DNA from 3 places in the Rhodococcus sp. G6(2025) genome. Region 2 is predicted to be linked to each of the others. Evidence: riboswitches for the same ligand, from Rfam matches in the RefSeq annotation. Region 2 holds a riboswitch; each other region holds the start of a gene.
The links. A riboswitch is a leader RNA that binds a small molecule or an ion and turns the genes downstream of it on or off. The one in region 2 is predicted to bind cobalamin.

Region 1: another riboswitch for cobalamin. It lies ahead of metE (5-methyltetrahydropteroyltriglutamate--homocysteine S-methyltransferase); the one in region 2 lies ahead of cobN (cobaltochelatase subunit CobN).
Region 3: another riboswitch for cobalamin. It lies ahead of ACLIVD_RS13105 (ABC transporter substrate-binding protein); the one in region 2 lies ahead of cobN (cobaltochelatase subunit CobN).

Annotation. Positions count from the first base shown of each region.
Region 1 covers NZ_CP179750.1:1,351,656-1,357,509, reverse strand. Annotated here, with positions in the region: gene ACLIVD_RS06490 (ABC transporter ATP-binding protein) at 1-226, shown strand, start outside; gene ACLIVD_RS06485 (ABC transporter permease) at 226-1,002, shown strand; gene ACLIVD_RS06480 (sensor histidine kinase) at 1,013-2,137, shown strand; gene ACLIVD_RS06475 (response regulator transcription factor) at 2,134-2,742, shown strand; cobalamin riboswitch at 2,864-3,074, shown strand; gene metE (5-methyltetrahydropteroyltriglutamate--homocysteine S-methyltransferase) at 3,202-5,463, shown strand; gene ACLIVD_RS06465 (AraC family transcriptional regulator) at 5,507-5,854, opposite strand, start outside.
Region 2 covers NZ_CP179750.1:4,177,263-4,183,116, reverse strand. Annotated here, with positions in the region: gene ACLIVD_RS19140 (precorrin-2 C(20)-methyltransferase) at 1-149, opposite strand, end outside; gene ACLIVD_RS19135 (precorrin-8X methylmutase) at 146-772, opposite strand; gene cobG (precorrin-3B synthase) at 797-1,930, opposite strand; cobalamin riboswitch at 1,937-2,079, shown strand; gene cobN (cobaltochelatase subunit CobN) at 2,136-5,738, shown strand; gene ACLIVD_RS19120 (PPOX class F420-dependent oxidoreductase) at 5,771-5,854, shown strand, end outside.
Region 3 covers NZ_CP179750.1:2,891,295-2,897,148, forward strand. Annotated here, with positions in the region: gene ACLIVD_RS13095 (SDR family oxidoreductase) at 1-1,240, opposite strand, end outside; gene ACLIVD_RS13100 (MMPL family transporter) at 1,273-3,393, opposite strand; cobalamin riboswitch at 3,496-3,627, shown strand; gene ACLIVD_RS13105 (ABC transporter substrate-binding protein) at 3,723-4,718, shown strand; gene ACLIVD_RS13110 (FecCD family ABC transporter permease) at 4,715-5,803, shown strand; gene ACLIVD_RS13115 (ABC transporter ATP-binding protein) at 5,800-5,854, shown strand, end outside.

The DNA of each region.
Region 1 (5,854 bases), 2.8 Mb from region 2:
CCACTTCCCGGGCGCCGACAGGGAACAGTTGTTCGCGATTCCCGGCGCCGACAGCATCGAGGTGCGCGGTGACAGCGTCCTCGTCCACTCGACGGACACCGACGCCGTGGCCCGCCACCTCCTCACGCAGACGCCTGCCTGCGACCTCGAAATCGTCTCCCGAGGACTCGAAGACGCGTTCATCGCACTCACCTCCGACGACTCCGCCACGGAAGGATCGAACTGATGACCACCCTCACCGCACCCCGCCGCGTTCCCCCGCTCGGCGGACTCAACACCACCCTTCTCGGGCTCGAACTGCGCCGGCTGCTGCGCAATCGGCGCACGATGATCATCACTCTCGTCATGCCGGTCGTCTTCTTCCTCATCTTCGGTCTGAACCCCAGCTACTCGGGGGAGAGCGCAGGCAACGGGAACATCTCGGCGTACGTGATGATCAGCATGGCGCTGTACGGCGCGATGATCGCGACGACGAGCGGCGGCGCGATGGTGTCGGTGGAACGGGCGTCGGGGTGGAGCCGGCAGTTGCGGCTCACCCCCCTGTCCCCCGGGGTCTACATCTTCGTCAAGGTGCTCGTCGCGATGATGCTCGGACTCGGGGCCGTCGGCGTCGTCTACCTCGTGGGCTCGTTCACGTCGGTCCACATGGACACGTCCCTGTGGTTCACGACGGCCCTGATCACCTGGCTCGGATCCGCAGTGTTCGCCGCGTTCGGCCTGTTCATGGGGTACTTGCTGCCGAGCGAGAACGTCATGCAGATCCTCGGCCCCGGGCTCGCCGTGCTCAGCTTCGCGGGCGGGCTGTTCATGCCGCTGCAGGACGGTTCGGTGTGGGCGTCGATCGCGCAGTTCATGCCCACGTACGGGCTGAGTCAGCTGGTGCACGCGCCGCTCACCGGTGACGCGATGCAGTGGACGTGGCTCCTCAACGTCGCGGTGTGGCTGGCGATCTTCGTCGGCGGTGCGGCGTGGCGGTTCCAGCGCGACACCGAGCGAGTGTGACGGCGGTATCGTGACTGCCGTGACCACCCCCGACGGCCCCGTCGTGACCAGACGATGGGGCCGTTTCGGATTCATTTTCGCCGCCGCCTGGACGGTCTTCCTGTTCCAGCCGTTCCTCGACGGCTGGGCCGCCCGCGATCACGTCCGCGGCTGGATCGGGTGGATCGCCACGCTCGCATTCGCGGTGACGTACCTCGCGATGTTCCGGTGGTCGCATACCCGGCGCGCGCACAACGAGTTTCGGCCACCGCTGAACCAGGCGGCGCCGCTCGTGGTGGCACTGTTCGGGCTCGCGGCCGTCATGGTGGTCGCCGTCGGGTCGTCGGGGCTGTCCGCCGCCGTCTTCCTCGCCGTCTCCGCGGTCATGCTGTTCCCCGCGTGGCTCGGCGGGATCACCGCCCTGACCGTCGCAGTTCTCGTGGAAGTGATCTCCACGGTGCTGGACTGGGGGTCGGGCACCGGGCTCTCGCTGGGCGTGTGCGCGGCAGCGTTCGCGATGTTCGGCGTGACCAAGCTGATCAACCGCAACATCGAACTGGTCCGGGAACGGGAAGCGAGCGAACGGCTCGCAGTGCAGGAGGAACGCACCCGGATGGCCCGCGACCTCCACGACATCCTGGGGCACTCCCTCACCGTCATCACCGTCAAGGCCGAACTCGTCGGCCGGCTCCTCGACATCGACATCGACCGGGCCCGCACCGAAGTGGCGGACCTGGAACGTCTTTCCCGCGACGCGCTCGCGGACGTCCGGCAGGCCGTGCAGGGAATCCGGGGGCTGTCGCTTCCGGTGGAGATCGCCCGGGCCGGGGAAGCGTTGCGGTCGGCCGGAATCGAGGCGGAGCTGCCGAACAGCACAGAGTCGGTACCCACCGGACTGCGCGAGTTGTTCGCGTGGACCGTCCGGGAGGGTGTCACGAACGTGGTCCGGCACAGCGGCGCAACGTACTGCTCGGTCACGGTGGGCGAACGCGAGGTCACCGTCGTCGACGACGGCGCCGGGTGTAGTGAATCCGTGCACGGGAACGGGCTGGTGGGCCTTCGGGAGCGCGCCGCCGCCGCCGGAGCCCGGGTCGTCATCACTCATCCGCAACCCGGCGGGTTCTCGTTGCACGTGCTGAAGGAAGAGGCCTCGTGACGATCCGGCTGCTGCTCGCCGACGATCAGGCACTCGTCCGCGGTGCCCTCGCCGCCCTGCTCGACCTGGAGGCGGACCTCACGGTCGTCGCGGAGGTCGGGCGCGGCGACGAGGTCGTCGCGGCGGCGCGCGAGCACTCCCCCGACGTCGCGCTCCTCGACGTCGAAATGCCCGGTCTGGACGGAATCGCCGCGGCCGCGGCACTGCGGGCCGAGATGCCGCAGACCCGCGTCCTGATCGTGACGACGTTCGGTCGTCCCGGGTACCTGCGCAAGGCACTGCAGGCCGGTGCGTCGGGGTTCGTCGTGAAGGACACCCCGGCCCGGCAGCTCGCCGACGCCGTCCGGCGCGTCCATGCCGGACTGCGTGTCGTCGACCCCGCGCTCGCCGCCGACAGTCTCGTCAGCGGGGAATCGCCGCTCACCGACCGGGAGACGGACGTGCTGCGGGCGGCGCGGGACGGTGCGCCGGTCGCCTCCATCGCGGCCGCACTGTTCCTGTCCGCAGGTACCGTGCGCAATCACCTCTCCTCGGCGATCGGCAAGACCGGCGCCAGCACCCGAGCCGAGGCCGTCCGCGCTGCGGAGTCGAACGGCTGGCTGTAGGCCCTCCGGGCCCGTGCGCCTTTTTGGTAGTTGGGGCTACAAAAAAGGCGCACGGGCCGAAGGCCTATGCTGGCCGGTGCAGCTGGTTCGCCCGGCGCGGTCGTGAGGAGCCCCGAAGACCGCACCTGGCGTCGAAGCACGTCGGACTCCCCGGAGTTCGCGTGTGAGAGGGAACCCGGTGAGAATCCGGGACTGTCCCGCAGCGGTGAGCAGGAACGACCGCCGTCACCATGCACTGGGCAACCGCCTGGGAAGCGACGGCCACTAGGTCCGGTGCGATGTCGCACCGGCTGCCTGTGAGTCCGAAGACCTGCCGACTGTGTCGGGCACGCCGTGCCCGACGGTTACCGCCTCGTGGATTGGGCGTGTAGACCTTCTCGCGCTGCAGCACGTCCCTGGGCTCGAGAGGTGTACCCGTGTGCCGGCGGTGGCCGTACCGCGTACGCAACTGGAGATACCGTGACATTCACTTTCACCGCGACCGTGCTGGGCTCACCTCGCATCGGTCCGAATCGCGAACTGAAGAAGGCCGTCGAGTCGTACTGGGCCGGCCGCCTCGACGCCGAAGCGCTCGACGCGCTCGCCCGGGATCTGCGCCGTCAGACCTGGACGAGCCTGCGCGACGCCGGCCTCGACTCCGTGCCCGTCAACACGTTCTCGTACTACGACCATGTGCTGGACACCGCGGCGATGCTCGGCGCACTGCCCGACCGTGTCGCCGGCATCGAGAGCGACCTCGACCGCTACTTCGCCGCCGCCCGCGGCAACGACACGGTCGCCCCGCTCGAGATGACCAAGTGGTTCGACACCAACTACCACTACCTGGTGCCGGAGATCTCCCCGACGACGACGTTCGCCCTCGACCCGTCGAAGGTGCTCCGCGAACTCGAAGAGGCACGTGCCCTGGACATTCCGGCCCGCCCGGTGGTGGTGGGTCCGGTCACGTTCCTGCTGCTGTCGAAGGCTGTCGGCTCGGATGCACCCCTCCTCGACCGCCTCGACGAACTCGTCCCGCTGTATGCGGACCTGCTCGGTCGGCTCGCCGACGCGGGCGCCGACTGGGTGCAGATCGACGAACCCGCGCTGGTCGCCGACCGCACACCGGGGGAGATCGCGGCGGCCAAGCGGGCCTACGACCGGTTGTCCGCGCTGGAGTCGCGACCGGCGATCCTCGTCGCGTCGTACTTCGGCAGCCTCGGTGACGCACTTCCCGCGATCGCGTCGACCGGTGTCGAGGGGATCGCGATCGACCTGGTTGCCGGATCCGACCCCCTCGCCACGGTTCCCGATCTGACCCGCAAGCACGTCGTCGCCGGTGTCGTCGACGGACGCAACATCTGGCGCACCGACCTGGACGCGGCCCTGGCGTCGCTCGGCACCCTGCTGGGCAGCACCGGTTCGCTCGCCGTCTCGACGTCATGCTCGCTGCTGCACGTCCCGTACACGCTCGACGCGGAGACCGGCATCGACAAGGCGCTGCGGTCGTGGCTGGCGTTCGGCACCGAGAAGGTCCGCGAGGTCGTCACACTCGGGACCGCACTGACCAGCGGTCGCGAATCCGTCGACGACGAGTTCGCGCTCGCCCGCGCGGCGGCGTCCACCCGCAGCACCGACCCACGTCTGCACGACGCCACTGTCCGTGCCCGGCTGGACGCGCTCACCGCGTCCGATCCGGGGCGCAGTCCCGCGGCGGAACGTCGGGAAGCCCAGTCGGCGCTGTCGCTTCCGGTGCTGCCGACCACGACGATCGGCTCCTACCCGCAGACGACGCAGATCCGCGTCGCGCGCGCGGCCCGGCGCAAGGGTGAGATCGACGAGGCCGAGTACCTGAACCGGATGCGCGCCGAGGTCGCGGATGTGGTTGCGCTGCAGGAGAAGCTGGACCTCGACGTGCTGGTGCACGGCGAACCGGAACGCAACGACATGGTGCAGTACTTCGCCGAACAGCTGGACGGGTTCTTCGCGACGGACAACGGCTGGGTGCAGTCGTACGGCAGCCGCTGCGTTCGACCGCCGATCCTGTACGGCGATGTGCGCCGCAGCAACCCGATGACCGTCGAATGGATCACGTACGCGCAGTCGCTGACGCAGCGTCCGGTGAAGGGCATGCTCACCGGTCCGGTGACGATCCTGGCGTGGTCGTTCGTGCGCGACGACCAGCCGCTGGCCGACTCCGCCAACCAGGTGGCGCTGGCCATCCGCGACGAAACGGTGGACCTGCAGGGCGCGGGCATCCGGATCGTCCAGGTGGACGAGCCCGCGCTGCGCGAACTGCTGCCCCTGCGGGCCGCGGCTCAGCCGGCGTACCTCGACTGGTCGGTCGGGGCGTTCCGTCTCGCGACGTCGGGCGTCTCGGACTCGACGCAGATCCACACCCACCTCTGCTACTCGGAGTTCGGTGAGGTCATCGAGGCCATCGCGAGGCTCGACGCCGACGTCACCTCCATCGAGGCCGCGCGCTCGCACATGGAGGTCCTCGACGACCTCAACGCCGTCGGCTTCGACCTCGGCGTCGGCCCAGGCGTGTACGACATCCACTCGCCGCGGGTGCCCGGTGTCGAGGAGATCGCGGCGTCGCTGCGGGAGGCGCTGAAGGCGGTGCCGGTGGAACGGCTGTGGGTCAACCCCGACTGCGGCCTGAAGACCCGCGGTCCCGCCGAGGTCGAGGCGTCGCTGCGCAACCTCGTCGACGCGGCGAAGCTGGTCCGCGCGGAGCTGTAGGCGGCTCCGCCGCCCGTGAGTGGTTGAGGAGTCTCTGGACTCGTCAACCACTCACGGGGCCGAAGGCCCTGGTCTGCGACGGATTCTCGCCGAACCGGCGACGATAGGCGGCCGCGAAGAGGCCGAGGTTGACGTATCCCCACGCGCCGGCGATCGAGGCGACGGTCTCCCCCGGCGACGCTGTGAGCAGTTCCTCCCGAATGCCCTGGAGCCGCTGCTCACGCACGTATTCGGCCGGGGTGGTGTCCAGGTACTTCCGGAACGACCCGGACAGGGTCCGGACGCTGACCCCCACCGCGTCGGCGATGTCGGAGGCGGTCGGCAGTTCGCGGGCGTACTCCCGGATGTACTGGACGGCGTGCCGCACATAGCCGGGCGCCGCCGGGCCGGT
Region 2 (5,854 bases):
GAGATGCTCTTGCCGTGCTGGGCGCTGTGGAACGCCACCACATCGGCCTCGGCGATGACCCGCGCGGCCTTGACCGTCACCAGTTCCGGGTCACCCGGTCCGATGCCGACGCCCCACAGTTTGCCGGTCACGCGCTCTTCGGAGCTCATTCGACCTCGCTCGCAATCGCATTCAGTGCCGCAGCCGTGATGGCACTGCCACCCCGGCGGCCGCGGACCACCAGATAGTCGAGTCCGCCCGGGTGCTCGATCAACGCTTCCTTCGACTCCGCGGCACCGATGAAACCGACCGGACCGCCCACGATCGCGGCGGGCCGGGGTGCACCGGATTCGATCATGTCCAGCAGGTAGAACAAGGCGGTCGGGGCGTTGCCGATCGCGACGACGGCACCCTCGAGTTTGCTGCCCCACAATTCCAGCGCGGCCGCAGAGCGGGTGTTCCCGATCTGCTCCGCCAGCACCGGGACCCGGGGGTCGCGCAGGGTGCAGAGCACCTCGTTGTCTGCGGGGAGACGCTTCCGGGTGACGCCTGCCGCCACCATCTGCGCGTCGCACAGGATCGGGGCGCCGCCCGCCAGCGCCGCGCGGGCGGCCTTCACGACGCCGGGGGTGAACGCGACGTCGTCCACGAGGTCGACCTGACCGCTCGCGTGGATCATGCGGACCACGGCCTGTGAGACGTCCTCGGGAAAGGCACTGAGATCCGCCTCGGCGCGGATCGTGGCGAAGGACTGGCGGTAGATCTCCGCGCCGTCTCGGATGTACTCGATCATTCGCTCACGATAGAGGCACCGCGGTCACGGCTCCTCCACCCGGTAACCCGTCTCCGTGGCGACGACGTCGGCGACCTCCCCCTTGGGTCGCCCGCAGCACCGCTCGCAGCCCGACCAGTGCTGCCTGCCCTCCACCGGGAGTTCACCGCGCGCGACGGCATCCCGCGCGTCGGACCGCACGTCGGCGAGCGCCTTCTCGCATCCGGGCTGCCCGGTGCAGGCACTGACGTTCAGCCAGGGGGAGTTCTCGTCGAAGATCAGGCCCATCGGGGCGAGGACCCGGACGACCTGCTCGGCGGACCACTCGTCGAGATCGCACAGCAGCACCGATTTCCACGGCGTGACGACCACCGGCTTCTCGACGGCGGCGAGGAACTCCGCCAGCCGGGCGTCGAGGATCCCGAACGCGAGACCGCCGCCGAGGGTCACGTTGCCGTCCGGTTGGTCCAGCCATCCGATCGGTGCCCGATGCTCGTCGAACCCGCTCACCGGGTCGGCGGTCGGTGCGAGCGTCAATGCCGACAGGGTCCGTTCGACCCCGTCGGCGATCTCGGACAGCCGCCAGTGCTGATCACGCAATTCCAGGAAGACGCGGGCGGCGTCGAGGAGCACCGCCACCGATTCCGTCGTCGTGATCCGGGCGCCGCTGTCGCGACCGGCGAGAACCAGGGCGACCTCCGTCTCGCTGACCGCATGGACGCCGAAATCGCCGCCGAGCGCCGACACGTCGCCGCGCCCATCGTCGAGAGTGAACAGGGTGCGGCCGGGGAGGTCCGCCAACGCGGAGTCCGCGCACAACGTCCGGTCGAGTTCGTCGACCAGATCCCGCAGATCCGCGAGACCACCGATCCGGCCGGTCAGCGGCGAGACGAGGATGTTGCGGACCCGCTCGTGCGTCTCCGACGGCAGGAGACCTGCGTCGGCGAGGCGCCGGGCGAACTCCCGCGGGTCGCGGACCGCCCGCAGTTGCGCGTTGCCGCGGGAGGTCAGTTCGATCTCGCCGTTCCCGAGGTCGCGGGCCGATTCCGCGAGGGTCTGCAGCTGGGTGGAGGTCAGCACACCTCCGGGAAGGCGCACGCGCGCGAGCGCGCCGTCCGCGGCCTGGTGGACCTGCAGCGCGCCGGGGCATGCATCGGGGCGGGAACGGGAGTCGACCATGGTCCCAGGTTACGTCCGGCCCCGGGTAGCATCTCCAGCACTTGCGACAGCAGGAGAGGAAGCCGGTGAAAATCCGGCGCGGTCGCGCCACTGTGAGCTCGCCGAAACCGGTGGGCGAGCCAGACCCTCACCTGCCGTCCTCCGACCTACGGTTCCGCACAGAACCACTGCCACGGGGCGCGACACCCCCAGGAAGGCTCCACACGTGATCCTGCTGCTCTCCACCTCCGACACCGACCTGCTCAGCGCACGCGCCAGCGGGGCGGACTACCGCTGGGCCAACCCGGCACGGCTGCTGGTCGAGGAGGATCTGCCGGGACTGCTCGACGGCGCCGACCTGGTCGTGGTGCGCATCCTCGGCGGCCGCCGGGCGTGGGAAGAGGGCCTCGACGCGGTCCTGGCCAGCGGACTGCCCGTGGTGGTCCTCGGCGGCGAGCACGCCCCGGACGCCGAGCTGATGGAGTGCTCGACGGTCACCGCCGGTGTGTCGGCGGAGGCGCACAACTATCTCGCCGAGGGCGGCGCCGACAACCTCGCCCAACTGCACCACTTCCTGTCGGACACCGTGCTGCTGACCGGTCACGGTTTCGAGGCGCCTATCCACCTGCCGAGCTGGGGCGTCGCGCCGTTCGCTCCCGCTGCGAACCCGGACAGCCCCACGATCGCCGTTCTCTACTACCGCGCCCAGCACCTGGCCGGGAACACCCGCTACATCGAGGCGCTGTGCGACGCCGTCGACGCGGCGGGCGGCACCCCGCTGCCGATCTTCTGCGCGTCGCTGCGCACCGCCGAACCGGAGTTGCTGAACACTTTGCGCCGGGCGGACGCGATGGTGGTCACCGTGCTCGCCGCCGGCGGCACCAAGCCGGCCGGGGTCTCGGCAGGTGGCGACGACGAGGCGTGGGACGTCGCCGCGCTGGCCGCGCTGGACGTGCCGATCCTGCAGGGTCTGTGCCTGACCAGCAGCCGTGAGTCGTGGGAGTCCAACGACGACGGATTGTCGCCGCTCGACGTCGCCACCCAGGTCGCGGTCCCCGAGTTCGACGGTCGGCTGATCACGGTGCCGTTCTCGTTCAAGGAGATCGACGCCGACGGTCTCTCCACCTACGTTCCGGACGCCGAGCGCGCCTCCCGGGTGGCGGGCATCGCCGTCCGGCACGCCCGACTCCGGCACATCCCCGCATCCGACCGCCGGATCGCTCTGATGCTGTCGGCGTACCCGACGAAGCACGCCCGCATCGGCAACGCCGTCGGTCTCGACACCCCGGCCAGTGCGATCCGGTTGCTCACCGAGATGCGGACCGCCGGATACGACCTCGGCCCGGCGGACGGGCCGGATTCCGTGCCGGGTCTCGCCGCCCAGGACGGCGACGCGCTGATCCATGCCCTCATCGCCGCCGGCGGACAGGACCCGGACTGGCTGACCGCGGAGCAGCTCGAGGGCAACCCGATCCGGATCTCCGCCGCCCGCTACCGCGAGTGGTTCTCGGCGCTGCCCGCGGAACTGCGCGAGGGCGTCGAGGAGCACTGGGGACCGGCGCCGGGCGAACTGTACGTCGACCGCTCGCAGGATCCTGCCGGTGAAATCGTGATCGCCGCAATGCAGTTCGGGAATCTCGTGCTGATGGTGCAGCCGCCGCGCGGGTTCGGGGAGAAGCCGGTCGCGATCTACCACGATCCGGACCTGCCACCGAGCCACCACTACCTCGCCGCCTACCGGTGGATCGCCGCGGACGCCGCCGCCGGCGGTTTCGGCGCCGACGCAGTCGTCCACCTCGGCAAGCACGGAAACCTCGAATGGCTGCCCGGCAAGACGCTCGGCATGTCCGCGTCGTGCGGCACCGACGCCGCGCTGGGCGACCTGCCGCTGATCTACCCGTTCCTGGTCAACGATCCGGGCGAGGGCACGCAGGCCAAGCGCCGCGCCCATGCGACGCTCGTCGATCACCTGATCCCGCCGATGGCCCGCGCCGAGAGCTACGGCGACATCTCACGACTCGAGCAGCTCCTCGACGAGCACTCGAACATCTCCGCGCTCGACCCGTCCAAGCTGCCTGCCATTCGCCAGCAGATCTGGACGCTGATGCGTGCCGCCAAGATGGATCACGACCTCGGACTCGAGGAGCGGCCCGACGAGGACGTGTTCGACGACATGCTGCTGCACGTCGACGGCTGGCTGTGCGAGATCAAGGACGTCCAGATCCGTGACGGCCTCCACATCCTCGGTGCGGCCCCCCGCGACGACGCCGAGGTCGAACTGGTGCTCGCGATGCTGCGCGCCCGGCAGATGTGGGGCGGCGAGCAGAACGTTCCCGGACTCCGGGAGGCGCTCGGCCTCAGCGAGGACGGCGACGAATCCCGCACCCGCGTAGACGACATCGAGCAGCAGGCGCACGCACTGGTGCAGGGGATGCACGACGCCGATTGGGAACCTGAGGCCGCCGACACCCTCACCGACGATGTCACCGTCGCGAAGATCCTGCGTTTCGCCGCCACCGAGGTGGTGCCCCGGCTTCGCGAGACCGACAACGAGATCGCCCAGGTGCTGCACGCGCTCGACGGCGGATTCATCGCCGCCGGGCCGAGCGGTTCGCCGCTGCGCGGGCTGATCAACGTGCTCCCGACAGGCCGCAACTTCTACTCCGTCGACCCGAAGGCCGTGCCGTCCCGGCTCGCCTGGGAAACCGGCCAGGCGATGGCCGAATCGTTGCTGGACCGCTACAAGTCCGATCACGGTGAGTGGCCGCGCTCGGTGGGCCTGTCCGTGTGGGGCACGTCCGCGATGCGCACCTCCGGCGACGACATCGCGGAGGTCTTCGCGCTCCTCGGTGTGCGCCCGGTGTGGGACGAGGCGAGCCGCCGCGTGGTGAACCTCGAGGTGATCGACCTCGAGGAACTCGGCCGGCCGCGCATCGACGTCACGGTCCGGATCAGTGGCTTCTTCCGGGACGCGTTCCCGCACGTCCTGGCGTTGCTGGACGACGCCGTCCGGCTCGTCGCCGCGTTGGACGAACCGGCGGAGAGCAACTTCGTCCGCGCCCACGCGCAAGCGGATCTCGCCGAGCACGGCGACGAACGGCGCGCGACCACCCGCATCTTCGGGTCGAAGCCGGGCACCTACGGGGCCGGGCTGCTGCAGCTGATCGACTCCAAGAGCTGGCGCGGCGACGCCGACCTCGCCGACGTGTACACCACGTGGGGTGGTTTCGCATACGGCCGCGGACTCGACGGTGCGCCCGCCGCCGACGACATGCGGACCGCGTACCGTCGAATCACCGTGGCGGCCAAGAACACCGACACCCGCGAACACGACATCGCCGATGCCGACGACTACTTCCAGTACCACGGCGGAATGGTCGCGACCGTGCGGGCGCTCACCGGAAAGTCACCCGAGGCGTACATCGGCGACAGCACCCGTCCGGAGTCTGTGCGCACCCGAACCCTGTCGGAGGAGACGTCCCGAGTGTTCCGCGCCCGCGTCGTGAACCCGCGGTGGCTCGAGGCGATGCGCCGCCACGGCTACAAGGGTGCGTTCGAGATGGCGGCCACCGTCGACTACCTGTTCGGATACGACGCCACCACCAACGTCGTCGCCGACTGGATGTACGAGAAACTCGCCGAGTCGTACGTGCTCGACGACCAGAACCGCAAGTTCATGGAACAGTCCAACCCGTGGGCCCTGCACGGCATCGCCGAACGCCTGCTCGAGGCGGCCGAGCGGGACATGTGGGAGCACCCCGACCAGCAGACCCTCGACGGCCTGCGGCAGGTGTATCTCGAGACCGAAGGCGAACTCGAAGGGGACTGACCCACCGTCCGGGCTTCGCGGTTCGGTCTAGCATGGGGCCGGTGACCACAGAATTCGACCGGGTGTCGTCCGCGAAGTATGTCCTGCTCACCACGTTTCGGAAAGACGGCACTCCG
Region 3 (5,854 bases), 1.3 Mb from region 2:
CGCCCGCCGCACGGATCTCGGCCACCACGGCGTCGAGTTCCTCGGTGCGCCGGGCGAGGAGAATGACCTTCGCGCCCTTGCGGGCCGTCGCGATCGCGGAACTCCGGCCGATTCCGGACGACGCCCCGGTGATCACCACGTGCCTGCCCACGAGCGGTCCGGCCGGGTGGGGCCTGCGCGCTCGATCCGGGTCGAGGTTCTCACGCCAGTACGACCACAGCCTGTCGGCGTACGACGCGAACCGGGGGACGTCGATGCCTGTGCCGCGCAGCGCCTCCCGGGTGTCCTCGTTCACGAACACCGTGGGCAGCGTCATGTTCTCGACGAGCACGGGCGGGATGCCGAGAGCGCCGAGCACCACCTTGCGGCCCGTGTCGAGGGCCGAGTGGGGGGTGGGAGTGAGGAAGGGGCGGACGAGTCCGCCGGGGAGTCCGGCCGCGGGATGCGGTGCACCGGCGGCCTTGGCGAGCGCGGCGTAGATCTCGCGGACCGGCTGGGGGCGCGGATTGACGAGATGGAACGTCTGGCCGTCCCGTCCCGGTGCCGACATCAACTCCACGATGGCCGCGGCCACGTAGTCGACGGGGACGACGTTGGTCGAGCCGATCCGGGGGACGGCCACGGGCAGGGCCGCGGGGAGTTTCGCGAGCGCCGCGATGGCGGGGAAGAGGTAGTACGGGCCGTCGATCTTGTCCATCTCGCCGGTGACCGAACTGCCGACCACCGCGGAGGGGCGGTAGATTCGCCACCGCAGGCCGTCGGCTTCCCGGACCAACTTCTCCGCCTCGAACTTGGTGCGGTGATACGGGGTGGGGAACCCCTGCCCGAGATCGAAATCGGTTTCCCTGAACGGACCTTCGTGGTCCCCCGCGACGGCGATGGACGAGACGTGGTGCAGCGTCGCATCCAGTTCCCGGGCCAGCGCGATCACCGAGCGGGTGCCGTCGACGTTCGTGGTGGCCTGTTCGTCGCCCGCCGTGAGGTCGTAGATCGCGCCGAGATGCAGGACGTGGTCGGCCGCCGGCGCCGAGGTGAGTCCGAGGCCGGGCTCCGTCAGGTCGCCGATCAGCGGATGCACGCGTTCGCCGCCCGGCATGCCGTCGACGAGCGCCTCCCAGCGCGCGACGGACGCGCGCCGGACGAGGACGTGGATCTCGGCTGATGCATCGCGGTCGAGGATCAGGGGCAGCACGTGCCGACCCAGGAAGCCGGTTCCGCCGGTGACGAGGTAGGTGGACATGACCCGAACTTACTCCAAAGTAAGATAATGCACTAGTGGCCCAGACCCACCTTGGCGTGCACCTTCTTCATCCAGGCCGGAGCCCACCAGTTGGCCTCGCCCATCAGCTTCACGAGGGACGGAACGAGGAGCATGCGGACCACCGTCGCGTCGACGATGAGTGCGACGATCATCCCCACACCGAGGAACCGCATGATCGACAGACCGGAGATGGTGAACGCTCCGGTCACCACCACGAGCAGCAGCGCCGCGGCCGTCACGATGCGGCCCGTGCGCTCGGTGCCGAAGCGCACCGCCTCCTCCGTGGTCGCGCCTGCCTCGTGCGCCTCGACCATGCGTGACATCAGGAACACCTCGTAGTCGGTCGACAGGCCGAAGACCACGGCGAGGATGAGGACCACGAACGTCGCCTCGAGCGGTGCCGGACTGACCCCGAGCAGACTCGCGCCGTGGCCCAGCTCGAAGATCCACGTGAGCACACCGAACGTGGCGGCGAGGCTCAGCCCCGCCATCGCGACCGCCTTGATCGGCAGCACCACCGAGCCGAACGCCAGGAACAGCAGCACGAGCGTCGAACCCACCATGATCGCGATCATCACCGGCATCCAGTGCACGATCGCCGCGTTCCCGTCGTCGACGGTCGCCTGACCGCCGCCGACGAGGAGTTCGGTTCCCTCGGGTGGCGTGATGGCACGGAGTCCGTCCACTGAGGCGCTCTGGTCGTCGGTGGTGACGCCCTCGGAGTAGACGGCCTGGACCGCGACCAGCTCGTTGCCGGACGCGACGACGGTGGCCGCCCCGATGCCCTCCACCCGGCCGGCGGCCTGGGCGACCGCGGCGCCGTCGGCGGCGGTCGGGGCCGTGCCGTCGGTGCCCCGGAGAATGAGGGTGGCGCCGTTTCCGGTGGTGGGAAATTCGGTGGTGAGAGTGTCGGTGGCGATCCGGGCGGAGTCGTTCTCCGGGAGCGCCGTGTACGTGACCTCGCCGAGTGATGCGCTGAGCAGGGGCGAGGCGAGGACCATCAACCCCGCGACGATGCCGACCGCGATGGCGACCGGCCGCCGCATCACCCAGGTGACGACGGAGCCCCAGAACTTGCGGGCGCGAACCTCCCCGCGCTGCGCCGCATCCTTGCGCCAGGTCAGTGCGTTGATGCGATGACCCAGGATCGCGAGCAGCGCCGGGACCGCGGTGAGCGACAGCAGCGCCGCGCTCGCGACCGCGGCCATCGCACCGAACCCGAGCGACTTGATCACGTCCTGCGGAAACACGAGCATGCCCGAGAACGCGCACACGAGAAGCAGACCGGAGAACAGCACGGTGCGGCCCGCGGTCAGGACGGTGCGCCGGGTCGCCTCCGCGACGTCGGCGCCGGACTCCAGTTCCTCGCGGAAACGTCCGACGATGAACAGGCCGTAGTCGATCGCGAGCCCCAGGCCGAGCAGGGACGCCACGTTGATCGCGAACGAACTGACGTCGGTGAACAGGGTCAGCAGGCGCAGGGTGGCCAGGGCGCTGAAGATCGAGAGCAGCCCGACGAACACCGGAACGGCCGCGGCCACCAGACCGCCGAAGATGAAGACCAGCAACACGAGAGTGATCGGGAGCGCGATCGCCTCGGCCAGCACCAGGTCCTGTTGCAGCCGGTTGTTGAACGCCACACCCACCACCGAATTGCCCGCGAACTCGGTGTCGATGCCCTCCACCTCGAGCTTCGGCAACAGGTCGTCGAACGTGGCGGCGGTGATCCCGGCGTCGGGGTCGACGGTGATCGCGGCCGACGCCTTGGTGCCGTCCTCCGACACCATCAGCTGCTTTCTCGCCGCGTCCGCGGTCCAGTACGACGTCACCGAGTACGTCGGCACCTCGGCGGCGAACCGGTCGAGACTCGCGGTGACCTCGGGGCCGATGTCGTCCAAGGTCTTCCCCTCGGGTGCCGTGTAGATGGCGATGATGTCCGGCGTCTGCGGACCCAGGTTGTCCTGGACGATCCGGGCCACTTCGGCGGATTCGCTACCGGGATCGGTGAACCCGCCCGAGCTGAGTTTCGCGAAGACACCGGTGCCCCACGCGCCGCTCACCAGAACGGCGACGACGGCGAGGCTCAGGACCCACCATTTGCGTGAAACAACGGTCGAGGCCCAACGTGTCATGCGTCATCTCCGGCGTGTCTGGGGCGGGCAGCTGCGACTGCCGACTGTAGTGCGGATCGGGGTGTCACCGGCGGGGGTGTGACGCGGCTCCCGGCAAATCGTGCATACTCGGCATCGCACTTGCAGCCACACGCACGGGGGAAGCCGGTCCGAATCCGGCGCTGACCCGCAACGGTAGGCCACCAGATCATTTCGGTGGCGAGCCCGATTACCCGGCGTGGGGTGTGCGACATCCTTTTCGTCGTGGTCTACGAAGCGGAGTCCTGCAGGCGCCGCACCGGGCGTCTGCTGACTTCTCATTCGTGGCTCTGAGCCGCAATGAGGTTTACATGCACGGTCAGTTGTTCAGAAGTGCCGGTCTGGTCACGCTCGCTGTGGCCGCGCTGGTGGTCGCCGGGTGTTCGCGCGGGGAGTCCGTGGGGCAGACCGCTTCCGCAGAATCCTTCGCCGAGCCGGTGTCCGTCACCAACTGCGATCGAACGGAGACGTTCGACGCCCCGCCCCAGCGCATCATCAGCATGAACGATCACGTCACCGAGGTGCTGATCGAGATGGGGGCCGGCGACCGCATCGTCGGCACAGGGTACGGCGACGCGACCCCGCTGCCCGAGTTCGCGGACGCCTTCGCGAAGATCCCGAAACTCGCGAAGGAATACCCGACCCGGGAGCAGATCCTCGACCTCGACCCAGACCTGGTGGTCGGCGGAATGCGGAGCGCGTTCGACGAGAAGGAGGGGCGGTCGCGCGAATCCCTCGGCGACCAGGGCATTCCCACCTTCCTGTTCTCCGAGTACTGCGGGCAGGGCTTCCCGGACATCGGTCTGCTGCGCAGCGACTACCAGCAGCTCGGCGAGATCCTCGGAGACCCCGACCGGGCGCGGGCGATCACCGACCGGGTGACGTCCGGGTTGCAGGCCGTGCGCGACGAAATCGCGGGCGCCGCCCCGGTTCCGACGTTCTTCTACGATTCCGGCGAGGACGTCCCGCTGACGATCGGCGGTGTGGGAGTCGGCCAGCTCATCGCAGACCACGCGGGTGCGGCCAACCTCTTCGCCGAAGGGGAGAAGCCGTATTCGAAGTCCACCTGGGAGATCATCGGTGAACGCGCCCCGGAGGCGATCGTCGTCCTCGACTACGGCACGACGAGTGCGCAGGCGAAGATCGACTTCCTGAAGTCGCACCCGATCATGTCGACGACACCCGCCGTGAAGGCCGGCCGCTTCGTGGTGGTGCCGCTCGACGACTTCTTCGAGAGCCCGCGCCTGGTGCGGTCGGTGGAGACGATCGCGCGGGCACTTCATCCGGACGACGTCGGCGCGCGATGACCGTCACCGCAGAACGTGCGGCACCACCGGCGCAGGCACCACACCCGGCCCGCGCACGCCTCGGTTTCGCGGGCCTGACGGTGCTGCTCGCGCTGACAACCCTGTTCGTCGTCGGCCTCGCGGTGTCGTTCGGTTCCGTGCGCATCCCGGTCGGCGACGTGTGGGCGATCGTCGCGCACCGCGTGGCCCCCGGCGCATTCGAGTCCTGGTGGTCACAGGCGCGGGAGTCGATCGTCCTCGACTCCCGGCTGCCGCGGGCGCTGACCGCGGCGACCGTCGGTGCGGCGCTGGCCCTCGCAGGCGCCGTGGCGCAGGCGGTGACCCGCAATCCGCTGGCCGATCCCTATCTGCTCGGCGTGTCCTCGGGTGCCGGTTTCGGCGTGGTGGTGGTGACGGTGCTCGGGCTCGGGGTGGGAGCGCTCGGCGCGTTCACCGTTCCCGTCGCGGCATTCCTGGGCGCGATGGTGCCGCTGTTCCTGTCGCTGGCGATCGGCGGACGGTATCCGCAGCCGACGGCCGTCATCCTCGTGGGCGTCGCGTCGGCGCAGGTGTTCTCGGCTCTCATCACGTTCTCGATCCTGGTCGTCGCGGACGAGCATCAACTGAGTTCGGTGATGCACTGGCTGGCAGGCGGGTTCGGCGACTCGCGCTGGTCGACGGCGATCTTCCCGGCCGTGGCACTCGCGACGGTCGGGGCCGCGATGATGCTGAGCGCGAGCCGCATCGACCTGCTGCAGGCGGGAGACGACGGCGCCGCCGCCCTCGGCATGAACGTGCGACGCTTCCGCGTCGTGCAGTTGCTCGGTGTGTCGATGCTGGCCGGGGCCGCCGTGTCCGTCGCAGGTGGCATCGGCTTCATCGGTCTGCTGGTGCCGCACCTGGCCGGGTACGTCGTGGGCGCCCGGGCGGTCAGGCTGCTGCCCGTCGCCGCATTCCTCGGCGCGATCGCGATGGTCGCGGCGGACACGGCCGCGCGGTCGGTCGCGCACAGCATCGAGGTCCCGGTGGGCGTCGTCACCGCGCTCGTGGGAGCGCCGATCTTCGTGTGGATGCTCTACCGGCAGTATCGGAGGGCCGAACAGTGACCGCGCTGAGCCTGCAACGTGTCCGCGCCGAACTCGGGTCGCGGGAAGTGC